Agarilytica rhodophyticola: one gene and its partner. The protein of the gene in region 2 binds, or shares a complex with, the protein of the main gene of each other region. Links are inferred from orthologs where the notes say so. Each region holds a gene or a part of one and is shown on either strand. Other genes may lie near its edges. The genes, in order: trxA and trxB.

Region 1 (7,091 bases), 3.7 Mb from region 2 along the record:
ATATCATGTAATAACTTGCGTAAGATCCAAATACGTTGTAATTCGTCTTCTTTCATTAACAAATCTTCGCGACGGGTACCTGAACGTCGAATATTGATTGCTGGATAAACACGTTTTTCCGCAATCTTTCTATCCAGGTGTAATTCCATATTACCAGTTCCCTTAAACTCTTCGTAAATAACTTCGTCCATCTTAGAGCCGGTATCAATAAGTGCAGTTGCTATAATTGAAAGGCTTCCACCTTCTTCAATATTTCGCGCTGCTCCAAAAAATCTTTTGGGTCTTTCCAGTGCGTGGGCATCAACACCACCGGTTAATACCTTGCCTGATGAAGGAACAACAGTGTTGTAAGCGCGTGCTAGACGAGTAATCGAGTCGAGCAAAATAACTACATCTTTTTTATGCTCTGATAGTCTTTTTGCTCGTTCAATAACCATCTCTGCTACTTGAACATGACGCGACGGTGGTTCATCGAATGTTGAAGCAACAACCTCTCCACGCACGGAACGTTGCATTTCTGTTACTTCTTCAGGACGCTCATCAATAAGTAAAACAATTAAGTGGCACTCTGGATTATTACGTGTAATTGCCTGTGCAATGTTTTGCATCATTATTGTCTTACCTGCCTTCGGTGGTGCAACAATAAGACCACGCTGGCCTTTACCGATAGGTGATGTGAGATCGATGATACGACCGGTAAGATCTTCTGAGGAGCCATTGCCTGATTCGAGAACAATGCGCTCATTGGGGAATAGGGGTGTAAGGTTTTCAAAGAGAATTTTGTTACGAGAGCTTTCAGGCTTGTCGAAATTAATTTCGCTTACCTTAAGCATCGCGAAGTAACGTTCACCTTCTTTAGGTGGTCTTATTTTCCCCGCAATGCTATCACCAGTGCGAAGGTTGAATCGCCTGATTTGGCTAGGTGATACATAGATATCGTCTGGGCCTGCAAGATAGGACGAGTCGGCAGACCTCAGGAAACCAAAACCGTCTTGTAATATTTCCAATACCCCATCGCCGTATATGTCTTCACCGCTGCGTGCATGTTTTTTCAAGATGTTAAAAATTACATCCTGTTTGCGAGAACGCGCCAGGTTTTCCATCCCCATTTCTTTTGCGATTTGGATAAGCTCTTCAATGGGTTTTGTTTTGAGGTCGGTGAGATTCATACGAATTGAGGTTTCCGTGGATGTCGGCAGTTCTTACGCGAACGCTTGGTAAAAGTTAATTGTTGGGGGTTTGAATTTTATTATGCAAAACTGTTCGATCGAAAAATTAAAAAAGGCGCAAAGGAAAGCTATTTATTGTTTTAGCTGTTGACTGTATACGCTTCAAACGTTCCGAATACCAATTTGTTTTAAGTCGGGGTATATAAAGACAATAAAGGAAGGTAAAACGGAAGTGCTCGACCGCTAGATATATGTAGTATAGCCACAAATTTATGTTAGTGCAAAGTATCAAGGATCACATTCTTGATATAGATTCAGAATTATGATCCATTGATGGACATTAATTTACAAACTAGCGTCTATGAAATCTTTAAGTTGAGCTTTTGACAAGGCACCTACTTTCGTTCCTTCAGCGTTGCCACCTTTAAATATCATAAGGGTTGGAATACCGCGAATATTGAACTTAGCTGGTGTTTCTTTGTGCGCATCCACATCCATTTTGCAAATCTTAATCTTGCCTTCATATTCCTTAGCCAGTTCATTCAGCACTGGTGCGATCATTTTGCAAGGACCACACCAAGCTGCCCAAAAGTCCACTAATACGGGGCCTTCGCTACCTAATACATCTTCATCAAAGCTGGCATCGCTGACGTGTACGATCGCATCACTCATAATTTTTCTCCGAACCTAATAAATGTCAATGTGGCCAATAATAAGGACACTCAGAGTCTGTGACAATATCTTAATAAGCATTGCGTCGAGACTCTGATCATAAGCGGCCAAATATCTAACTAGAATATAAGGCCTGATTTTTATGTTTCAATGCTTATTGAGTATTTTGTGATAAATGGTAGCACTCGACAGAGCTCATGTAGCCGCTAACTTGAAAGTTGTGCGAGTAACTGAGACTGTGTTGGCGCCGAAATACCCTGTTCTACCTGGGTATAAATACCATTTTTATCCAAACACCATCGCTGCCTTGAGTCCTCTATATAGAGTAGCAGCTCATTATGTACTCGTTGCACTAGCTCTGCCGAAGTGATCGGAAAAGCAGTCTCTACACGACGTGTAAGATTACGTTCCATTAAGTCGGCACTGGCGCAATAAATTTTTTCTCGGGCATTCTCAAAATAATACACACGGGTGTGCTCTAAAAAACGTCCTATTGTCGAGAATACACGTATATTCTCTGAGACACCCTCTATTCCGGGGCGTAAGCAACACATCCCTCGAATCAATAAGTCTATTTGAACACCTGCTTGAGAAGCTTTATAGAGGGCTTGGATAACTTTTGGTTCAGTTAAACCATTACATTTTAAAATAATTCTTCCTTGTTGGCCTTCAGCCGTAGCCTTAATTTCTCCATCAATAAGCTTCAGTAACTGTCTTTTAAGCGTAAATGGAGCATGCAAAACCTTATCCATTCGCTCGGTTTTACCCATACCTGTGAGCTGCTGGAAGACTCTGTGCACGTCTTCACCCATAACTTCGTCGGCAGTTAAATATGAGTAATCGGTATACAAACGTGCATTACCACTATGGTAATTACCTGTTCCCAAGTGTACATAGCGCTTGAGATTATCTCCCTCCCTGCGCACGATCAATATCATTTTGGCATGTGTTTTATAGCCTACGACGCCATAGACTACAACTACACCTGCTTCCTGTAAGCGGCTGGCGAGCTCAAGATTTTCCTCTTCGTCAAAGCGTGCTCTGAGTTCCACAACAACAGTAACTTCCTTGCCATTACGTGCAGCGTCAACAAGCGCATCGACGATTGAGGAATTGGTACCCCCGGAGCGATAAAGCGTTTGCTTAATCGCTACTACATTGGGATCGTTAGCGGCTTGTCTTAACAGCTGAATAACAGGAGTAAACGATTCAAAAGGGTGAAGTAGTAAATAATCTTTGCGGGATACAGCATCAAAAATATTATCTTTGCGGCTTAATCCCTTAGGCATTTTAGGGGTAAACGGGGGGTATAGAAGCTCCGGCTTATTCACCATGGAAAGTAGACTGAACAAGCGTTTGATGTTCACAGGGCCATTTACCCGATATAGTTCTTGCTCAGTAAGGCCCACCTCTTTGAGCAAAAAGTCGGTCGTTTCTTTCGGACAGTTATCGGCCACTTCGAGGCGTACCGCAGTGCCGAAACGACGAGAATGTAACTCGCCGCGTAAAGCACGAGCAAGATCCGCGATACCTTCCACATCAACATCCAGGTCGGCATTACGTGTAATCCGAAACTGGTAGCAACCGCGAATTTTCATGCCAGGGAACAGCCGATCTGCATGGGCATGAATCATTGAAGATAAGAAGACAATATTGTGGCCCTCACCTCCCAACTCAGGCGGTAACTCAATCAGCCTTGGTAAAGAGCGAGGCGCTGGCACTACTGCGTAGTTAAGGTCGCGGCCAAAGGCGTCATTACCTTCAAGTTCGATAATAAAATTTAGACTTTTGTTTACTAAGCGAGGAAAAGGATGAGCGGGGTCGATGCCGATTGGGCTGATGATCGGTAACACGTTACAGTTGATGTACTCTTCTATCCATTCGTACTGTTCAGCGGTCCAGTCTCTGCGCCTCAGAAAGTAGATATTTTCGCGGGCAAGCTCAGGAATCAAAATGTCATTCAAAATCTGGTACTGGGAATCTACTACTTTATGGCACTGCTCGCTTATTTCTCGCAAAACCTCTCTTGGATGTTGACCATCAGGGCCGATGCTCTCGCGCTCATATTTAATACTTTGCATGAGGCCGGCGACCCGTATCTCGAAAAACTCGTCGAGATTTGAGCTAAAAATTAAAAGAAATTTGAGACGTTCCAGAAGAGGATGCTCTGCAGCTGTTGCTTGGGCGAGAACCCGCTGGTTAAATGCTAGGTTGCTTACTTCTCGATTTATATAGTACGCCGGATTGTCCAGCGCGATTGGCTCTTTAACAGGTTCTACGGTTTGCTCATTAGGGGTTTCTATCTCTGTCATTACCAGGGTTTCCGCTTCTTCAACATGTTGAGGCTTTCTAGGATCGATTATACCTTGTAGTTTATGACAGGTATTACTTCAATATTGCAGATTTCATTGGGACTCTTCCTTTTAACTGAAAGCTATGGCCTGCTGATGTTTTTTTCAGCAAAACTATTTGATTGGCTAGTGTTCATACTGCTATTGCAAGCTGTGTTTGCTCATAGGTAAATCCGGACGAATCTCACTTCATCAACCCAAGTTTTTATGTAAGGCAATTAACAAATGTAGCCAGAGGATGAGGCCTAATTACTAAAAGTAACTACAGTTATAACTAGTATAAGGTGAATGGCACGGGGTGAAAGTTCTGAGATAAAAAAGTGACGTCCTAGGGAACTGATCAAACATAGAATGGTATATGTATGCATATCACAGCAGCTATCATGTTGTGGATAGATAACAGGAATAGTAATGAAAAAACGATTATTATTAATTATGGGAATCGCTGTTGTGGTTTCCATATTTATAGGCTTCGACCTAAAGCAATACTTGGCGCTCGATAGCTTAACCGCGTGGGTAGCCGAAGAACCTTTGCAAGCTGGTTTAGCGTTTGCCTTTTTGTATTTTATTGTGGCTAGTTTAAGTTTGCCCGGAGCTGGGCCTTTATCTCTTGTTGCCGGTGCCGTGTTTGGCCTTTGGTACGGAGTACTTATTGTATCTTTTGCCAGTTCTCTAGGTGCCACTATTGGGATGCTTATCTCCAGGTCTCTTTTACAGGAGTGGGTACAAAAGCGTTTTGCAAGTGCTCTGGAGAAAGTAAATAAAGGTGTAGAAAAAGATGGAGCGCTTTATTTATTCTCAATGCGACTTATTCCCCCTATTCCTTTTTTCGTTATTAATCTTGTTTTTGGCTTAACTAAAATCAAGGCCCCAACATTTTATCTCGTCAGTCAACTGGGAATGTTGCCAGCTACGATGATATACGTAAATGCCGGTGCTAGTTTAGGTAGGGTTGAAAACATTTCTTTTTTTGAAATATTTCAGCCAGAAATTATTTTATCCTTCGCGGCTCTAATTGCATTCCCATTTGTAGTTAAGCTAATTATGAACAAAACTAAAATATTTAATCAGTCATCAGATGCCTAAAAACTCGAATAAATACGATGCTAATCTCGTTGTGATTGGTGCTGGTAGTGGCGGTTTGGTCAGTGCCTATATTGCTGCGGCAGTGAAAGCAAAAGTCTTCCTTATTGAAAAAGCCCACATGGGTGGTGATTGCCTCAATACTGGGTGCGTTCCAAGTAAAGCACTGATTCGTGCGGCCAAAGCGTGCCACCAAGCGAAACATGCTAATCGCTATGGTGTTCATGTCGATAATGTCCAAGTAGATTTCGCCGCAGTGATGGCGAGAGTGCATGAAGTTATCAAAGAAATTGAGCCACATGATTCTGTCGAACGTTACACTAGCCTTGGTGTAAATTGTATTCAGGGGGAAGCCAAAATTCTTTCGCCAAACAAAGTTGTAGTAGGTGATCGGGAGCTGACTACTCGTCATATTATTGTTGCTACTGGTGCAGGGCCTGCTGTCCCTCCTATTCCTGGTTTAGACACTATAGATTATTTAACTTCCGATAATTTATGGCAACTAAAAGAACTGCCAAAGCGTTTGCTAGTGGTTGGTGGTGGGCCTATCGGTTGCGAATTGGCGCAAGCATTTTCGCGCTTAGGAGCCAATGTCACCGTTGTAGATATGGCCGATAAATTGTTGCCGAGAGCTGACAATGATGTGTCTAGCTATGTTCAAAACGCATTTGTTGAAGAAAATATTCAACTTAAATTAGGTGCGGGTTTAAAACGCTTCTCAGAAGGCCAAGCTATTGTTGAGAAAGATGGACAAGAAGAAACTATAGAGTTTGATAAAGTATTAATCGCGGTGGGTCGAAAACCCAATACTCAAGGTTTTGGTTTGCAAGAGCTAGGTGTTGAGCTCAACCCTAATGGCACAGTAAAAGTCGATGAGTATATGCGTACCAGTGTGGAAGGTATTTTAGCGTGTGGTGATGTGGCAGGTCCTTATCAGTTTACTCATACGGCAAGTCATCAAGCGTGGTATGCAAGTGTGAATGCATTATTTGGTGGCTTTAAGAAGTTTAAGACAGACTACAGTACGATTCCTTGGGTAATTTTCACTGATCCTGAAGTGGCTCACGTCGGGGCAGCCGAAAATGACTTGATAAGTGCTGGGGTGGATTATGATGTTGTAAAATACGACCTTGATGAACTAGATCGTGCAATAGCTGATGGTGAAAACAAAGGCATGGTTAAAGTATTGATGCAAAAAGGCAAGGATCGGATCTTAGGTGCAACAATTGTGGGCTCCCATAGTGGTGAAATTATTACCGAGTTTGTAGCTGCGATGAAAAATAAAAAAGGACTCAATAGTATTCTGGGAACCATTCACAGTTACCCTACTTGGAGCGAAGCGAATAAATACGCGGCAGGTAATTGGAAACGAGCTAATGCACCACAAACTTTGTTAAATTGGGTAGAAAAATACCACGCTTTTCGCAGACGTTAAGTCCTTAAGAGATTAGTCACTAGTTGTAAGGTAGTGACTAATCTACTTTTGGTCTCAGGCTGACTAGCGTTAAAAAACGCTTGTATCTTTATTTCCTAATCCTACTGATGCCAATGCTTCATTCAATTTATCAAGGGTTACAGGTTTACTTAAAAAATGATTCATACCGCATTCGAAAACCCTTTGTCGGTGTGAAGCTTCCACATGTGCCGTAAGCGCTATTATCGGTGTTGCTGCTATGGCTTGGTTCTTTTCTTCTTCGCGAATTTTTATGGTTGCATCAAAACCGTCCATCTCAGGCATTTCGCAATCCATCAAAATTAAATCGTAGGATTTTTCATTCGATAAAAATATTTTTACTGCTTCATGGCCGTTTTCTGC
Region 2 (6,758 bases):
TCCGTCGGCATGACGCTGTTCTATATAGTTGGCGTAGAGCTGGTAGTGTTCTTCGGTATCGATATTGTCTACGATAAGGGTTTGTACATCCCGGTTCGCTTTGATACAGCGCTTCTGAGAGCGGCTCATTTTGAACTCCTCTACAGGAATTCGGATAGGAACACAGGCGCGACAGTCCTGACACTTAGGACGATATACATGATGCCCACTGCGGCGAAATCCTAGCTCGGATAATTGGCTAAAAATATCACCGTTCATATCTGCGTCGGGATCGATAAATATTGTTGTGGCGTCCTTCCCAGGCAGATATGAGCATGGATGAGGCTTGGTTGCATAAAGCTTAAGTTCAGAGAGATCTGTCAATGCAATGCACCTTTAGAAGGGTTATTGGTCAAGCAATGTTCGTCGTTGATGTTAGTTGCCATGTGTGTTCGCTTGGTTCTGAGACTGCGATTTTCAACAGTGATTCAAATTCTTCACGAGGCACTTCCTGCGCACCCAAAGAGGCAAGATACTCAGTATGAATCTGACAGTCGACGAGTTTATAGTCCCATTTTTGTAGTGTGTGAACTAGGTGAATAAACGCAACTTTTGACGCGCCAGAGACAAGACTAAACATGGATTCGCCGAAAAACGCCTTGCCCATAGCTAAACCGTATAACCCGCCTACTAAACGATCACCTTGCCAGGCCTCAATAGAGTGGGCATAACCTAGCTTATGCAGATCGAGATAAGCTTGTCGCATTTCGTCTGTTATCCAGGTGCCGTCCTGTTCTGGTCGTTCAATTGATGCGCAGTGCTCAATTACCCGGGCAAAAACGGTATCTGTTGTAATTGAAAATAGTTGCTTATTGAGAAGTTTTCGAGCAGATCGGCCTACATGAAGCTTATTTGGCTCAAGAATCATACGAGGGGAGGGGGACCACCAAAGAATCGGTTGTTCGTCACTGTACCACGGAAATATTCCTTTGCTGTAGCCTCTTAGCAGTCTCTCGGGCGACAAGTCGCCCCCAACGGCGAGTAAGCCGTTGGGTTCATCCAATGCATTTGACGTGTCCGGAAAATCATATTCAACTCCAAGCCAGCCCAATTGATGCATAGGTATTTGTTTATCCCAAGGTTATCGAGGTATTTTTAGCTATCGAGATACTTTTCAGCATCCAGTGCGGCCATACAGCCTGAGCCTGCTGAAGTGACGGCTTGTCTATATATATGATCCGCCACATCACCTGCGGCAAATACACCTGGAGCGCTGGTTGAGGTGGCTCCACCTTCGATACCACTTTTGACAATAATATAACCGTTATTCATTTCTAACTGGCCTTCAAATATATCGGTATTAGGTTTGTGGCCGATGGCAATGAATACACCAGTTAATTCAATTTCTTGTGTTGAATCATCTTGTGTGGATTTTAAACGCACGCCGCTAACGCCAGTATCGTCGCCTAGCACTTCGTCCAAAGTATGATTCCAGACAATGGTAATATTGCCATTTTTCTCTTTATCATACAGACGATCTTGTAGAATTTTCTCGGCGCGAAGGCTATCTCGACGATGAACTAACACTACTTCTTTACATATATTGGCTAAGTAAAGCGCTTCTTCAACTGCAGTGTTACCACCGCCCACTACAACAACTTTTTGATCTCTGTAGAAAAAACCATCGCAAGTGGCACATGCGCTAACCCCTTTACCCATGAAGCCTTCTTCAGAAGGAAGACCTAGATATTGTGCAGAAGCGCCTGTTGCAATAATTAATGCATCACAAGTGTAAGTTTCATTACCCTTTAAGGTATAAGGCTTTTGCTTGAGATCTACTTCGTGGATATGGTCAAAAATAACCTCAGTATCAAAGCGCTCAGCATGTTGTTGCATTTGCACCATAAGATCAGGGCCTTGCAAGTCGGCAACACCACCAGGCCAGTTTTCAACCTCAGTTGTGGTTGTAAGTTGTCCGCCTTGTTGCATTCCTGTGATAACTACAGGCTTTAAGTTGGCTCGGGCAGCGTAAATTGCGGCAGTGTATCCAGCTGGGCCGGAGCCGAGGATAATTAGTTGGTGGTGCTTGTTATCACTCATAGTGTGTGTATTTCCTAAATTAATTCAGAGGATTTCAATATTGATCGAATGATAATTTATTCATCATTATTAAGCTATTTAAAGCGTTCTATTCAGATGATAAATAATAGCTAATTTGGCCAGTTTTGTTGACTTTAAATATACTATTCATTGTGGATGAATTGCTCCGAGTAATCAGACGCGATTGCTCTTGCAATATTTTGTATGCTACCTGTAAACAGTTTGAAAAATTAACAAAGCAAACAGTATGGATTATTTTATGTAAGTGTATTGCGAGTGTATCTAGTTACTTGTGGTGAAAGGGGGCTTGAAAGGCACCTTGTTTATTGAAGCAATGCCGCCGTGACTATATGTAATTAGTGTGAACAGTCCCTACAACTTCTATGGCACTGAATGCGTTCAGTGAGGCCAAAACTGGGGTAAAATATACGGGCTTTTGGCCTGCCTTCATTGGTAGGAAATGTAAATTGAGTGAATATTGGCGATAAATGGCTAAAAAATCAGCAAAAGAAGTGGAAGTAATTGAGGAAGCGCAGGGTGCGGTGGTGCGTATTTTACGTGAGGGGTTGTTAATTGCGCTGATTGCGTTATGCGTATATCTCGCCCTAGCACTTATTAGCTACAGTGCCAATGATCCCGGTTGGTCGAAAACTGGCACAGGTGGCCCAATTCAGAATGCTGGCGGTCCGGCAGGTGCTTGGTTGGCAGACGTGTTTTTCTCCATGTTCGGTAATTTGGCTTTTCTGTTTCCCATCATGTTGGCTTATCAAGTTTGGTTGCAATTGCGTCATAAAAGCGGAATTAATTTCGATCCATTAATGCTACTGCTTAAATTTATTGGTTTCTTACTGGTGATGTTATCGGCAACAGGTATCGCAGTAATGCAATATGGGCAAAGTAGCAACTCCCTGCCTTTTTCTTCTGGTGGCTATCTAGGGTTGACCACGGCCTCTGCGGTAGATGCATCGTTTGGTTACGTGGGCGGCAGCCTTATGTTGAGTGCCATGCTGCTGTTTGGACTCACAGTATTTGTTGAGATTTCCTGGTTTGGAGTGATGGACTCCATCGGGGCTGGCATTCTATGGTTTATTAATCACATTAAGCAAAGATTCATGATGTGGCGTGCAGGCTTGCAAGAAAGAAAGCAAATTAAGCAAGCGGTTCAGGAGCGGCGCGAAGCAGTGAAAGAAGAAAGTATTCGTCTTGAGGCCAGAATACCACCAACCATTAAGCCGGTGAAAAAGAAACCGGATGTTAGTGTTAGAGTGCAAAAAGAGAAACAACAGAAGTTGTTTGATGATCAGCCGGTGGTGGGTGAACTACCGCAAGTGAGTTTACTAGAGCCTGCCGATAAGCAAAGCAACAAAGGATATTCTGAAGAATCTCTGGAAGCTATGTCTCGTCTGTTAGAACTTAAGTTAAAAGACTTTGGGGTTATTGCTGAGGTAGTTGCGGTGCTGCCGGGCCCTGTGGTTACCCGGTTTGAAACCCAGCCAGCGCCGGGGGTTAAGGTGAGTAAAATCAGTAACCTGGCAAAAGATTTAGCCCGTTCCCTGGCGGTTAATAGCGTACGTGTGGTGGAAGTTATCCAGGGTAAATCTGTTATTGGTATTGAAATCCCCAATGAACACCGAGAAATTGTTCGTTTAAGTGAGGTGATCTCTTCAGATATATACGACAAGGCTAAATCGCCTCTAACTTTAGCGCTGGGGCACGATATTTCAGGCGAACCAGTGATTGCGGATCTGGCGAAAATGCCCCATTTATTGGTGGCGGGTACCACCGGATCAGGTAAATCTGTGGGGGTCAACTCCATGCTGGTAAGTATGCTGTATAAATCTACACCAGAAGAAGTGCGCATGATTTTGGTGGATCCTAAAATGCTTGAACTATCAGTGTATGATGGTATCCCACATCTTCTTACCCCCGTTATCACTGACATGAAAGATGCTGCCACAGGGCTGCGTTGGTGCGTGGGGGAAATGGAGCGCCGCTATAAATTGATGGCTGCTCTCGGTGTGCGTAACTTGGCTGGCTTTAACAAAAAGATTAAAGATGCCCGCAAAGGGGGAGAACCTATATTAGACCCCCTCTGGACACCAGAAGATGAGGGTGTTATCGAGATGGAAAACGCACAGCCTCCTGAGCTGGATACTTTGCCATTTATTGTTGTGGTGATTGATGAATTCGCTGACATGATGATGATTGTCGGTAAGAAGGTTGAACAGCTGATCGCCCGGATCGCGCAAAAAGCAAGGGCGGCAGGTATTCACCTGGTGTTGGCCACACAGCGTCCGTCAGTAGATGTCATTACTGGTTTGATCAAAGCCAACGTGCCCACCCGCATGGCTTTCCAGGTCTCTTCTAAAATTGACTCGCGCACCATTCTCGACCAAGGCGGCGCAGAGCAGTTACTGGGGCATGGTGACATGCTTTACTTGGCGCCAGGCACTGCGGTTACCACGCGTGTTCACGGTGCCTTTATTGACGATCACGAAGTGCACAATGTTGTTGCCGATTGGAAAAAACGGGGAGAGCCTGACTACCTTGAAGACATTTTCAGTGAGAGTGTTCAGTCCATCCCTGTGCCCGGTTACAGCGGCGATGAAGGCGAAGGTGGTGGCGATAGTGATGACGAATCAGATCCTCTTTATGATGAGGCGGTGGCTTTCGTCACTGAATCGCGCAAGGCTAGTATCTCTTCTGTTCAGCGTAAACTAAGAATCGGTTACAACCGCGCAGCGCGTTTGATTGAGCAAATGGAAACTTCCGGTGTGGTTACAGCGATGGCAAGCAATGGCAGTCGTGAAGTTATTGCCCCTCCCGCACCTAAGCACTAAGTGCCTAAAAATTCAACAGGAAACTCTATGAAAGACCTTATACATCGTTTTATCTTTTTTGCTTTATTACTCTCTTTTACCAGCTCATGCTTTGCCCAAGGCCAAGCTAGCAAGAATGTCGTAACCGAGGGTGGAGCTACGCAAGAATTTGTGACAACACTAAATGCTCTTGAAACCATGAGTGGTAAATTCAAGCAACGAATAAGTGATAATGATGATAATGAGCTGCAGGTGACCGAAGGGGAATTTCGCGTAAAGCGTCCTGGTTATTTTCTGTGGAAAATTGCACCGCCCTATGAGCAAGTGGTGGTGGGTACGCCTTCAGAACTTAAGGTATATGATCCAGATCTTGAGCAAATGACAATATATGAAAAGGATTCATTGGCAGGCAGCCCAGCGGCGCTTATCAGTGGTGATGTCAAACGTATTTCAGAAAACTACGATGTAGAGTATCGCGGTGAAAATAATACCTTTACGCTCACGCATAAAAATAGTGAACAAGGTTCCTTTGCCTCTTTGTCTTTTTCATTTTTACAAAAGGGTAAGAAGAAATTGCTCAATAGTATGGTATTTGTGGATAAACTGGGACAAAAAACAGAGATTAGTCTTTCGAAGCTAACGATTAATCGCACTATTAATGACGATATCTTTCAATTTGTTCCACCAAAAGATACCGATATTATTATCGATGGATGATTTATTTGGTGAAACTCAAAATATAGGGCAGCCGCTTGCAGCGCGTATGCGCCCATCTCATTTGCGTGACTATATTGGCCAAGAGCATTTACTTAGTGATGGCAAGCCGCTGCGCACCGCGTTGGAACGGGGTCAAATTCACTCAATGGTATTCTGGGGGCCACCAGGTGTCGGTAAGACTACGCTTGCGCGTCTGCTAGCGAATGAGATTAACGGCCATTTTATTGCGATTTCTGCAGTCTTATCGGGTGTTAAAGATATCCGCGCAGCAGTAGATGAGGCGAAAATTCAACAGCTGAATTATTCCCGCAAAACGATTTTATTTATCGATGAAGTCCATCGTTTTAATAAGGCACAGCAAGACGCTTTTTTGCCCTATGTGGAAGATGGTACTGTAGTGTTTGTCGGCGCAACCACCGAAAACCCTTCATTCGAGCTTAACAATGCATTGTTATCTCGTTGTCGAGTCTATGTACTAAAAAGTCTTTCTGATAAACAATTGCACACACTAATTCATCGTGCACTAAGTGATGAGGCTTTGGGCTTGGGTAAGCGAAAGCTTGAGATTGAGGCTGAAGATTTAGGTTTGCTGGCTGCAGCTGCAGATGGCGACGGCCGCAAAGTCCTTAACTTATTGGAAATTGCCAGTGATCTTGTTGAAGATGGAGAGACTATCGCCCACGACGTTCTCCAACAAGTATTAAGTGGCGATGTGCGCCGTTTCGATAAGGGTGGAGACCTATTCTACGAACAAATTTCCGCATTGCATAAATCTGTTCGAGGCTCAGACCCGGATGCCTCATTGTACTGGTTAATGCGTATGCTCGATGGTGGTTGTGATCCAAAGTATGTGGCTCGTCGTGTCGTGCGTATGGCCAGTGAAGATATTGGTAACGCTGATCCACGTGGCTTGCAATTGGCACTCAATGCTTGGGAAGTGCAAGAACGTCTTGGCAGCCCCGAAGGTGAGCTTTCTATTGCCCAAGCGGTGGTTTATCTTGCCTGCGCGGCAAAAAGTAATGCCGTGTATAATGCCTTCAAGCTTGCTCGTTCCGATGTCAAATCCCTGCCTAGCTATGATGTGCCTATGCACTTGCGCAATGCGCCCACAAGCCTTATGAAAGACATGGATTATGGTGATGG

Evidence for each region.
Region 1: the proteins of trxB (region 2) and trxA are in contact, whole or in part, in a crystal structure (PDB 1F6M), measured with the Escherichia coli proteins. The link is inferred for Agarilytica rhodophyticola from one-to-one orthologs.

What each region holds. Positions count from the first base shown.
Region 1 is NZ_CP020038.1:388,772-395,862, forward strand. Bases 179-3,053 are described here. They hold trxA (thioredoxin TrxA), read right to left. Parts: upstream 1,842-3,053; coding sequence 1,515-1,841; downstream 179-1,514. Other genes in these bases: rho (transcription termination factor Rho), read right to left, coding at 179-1,169; ppk1 (polyphosphate kinase 1), read right to left, coding at 2,048-3,053. Outside these bases: more of rho, read right to left, coding at 1-178; more of ppk1, read right to left, coding at 3,054-4,153; BVC89_RS30250 (TVP38/TMEM64 family protein), read left to right, coding at 4,604-5,278; lpdA (dihydrolipoyl dehydrogenase), read left to right, coding at 5,271-6,710; BVC89_RS01670 (response regulator), read right to left, coding at 6,780-7,091. UniProt on the Escherichia coli protein: Participates in various redox reactions through the reversible oxidation of its active center dithiol to a disulfide and catalyzes dithiol-disulfide exchange reactions.
Region 2 is NZ_CP020038.1:4,060,859-4,067,616, reverse strand. What follows is about bases 108-3,097. They hold trxB (thioredoxin-disulfide reductase), read right to left. Parts: upstream 2,080-3,097; coding sequence 1,135-2,079; downstream 108-1,134. Other genes in these bases: BVC89_RS17025 (DNA translocase FtsK), read left to right, coding at 2,568-3,097; aat (leucyl/phenylalanyl-tRNA--protein transferase), read right to left, coding at 392-1,099; BVC89_RS17040 (arginyltransferase), read right to left, coding at 108-363. Outside these bases: more of BVC89_RS17040, read right to left, coding at 1-107; more of BVC89_RS17025, read left to right, coding at 3,098-4,919; outer membrane lipoprotein periplasmic chaperone LolA, read left to right, coding at 4,947-5,615; BVC89_RS17015 (replication-associated recombination protein A), read left to right, coding at 5,608-6,758.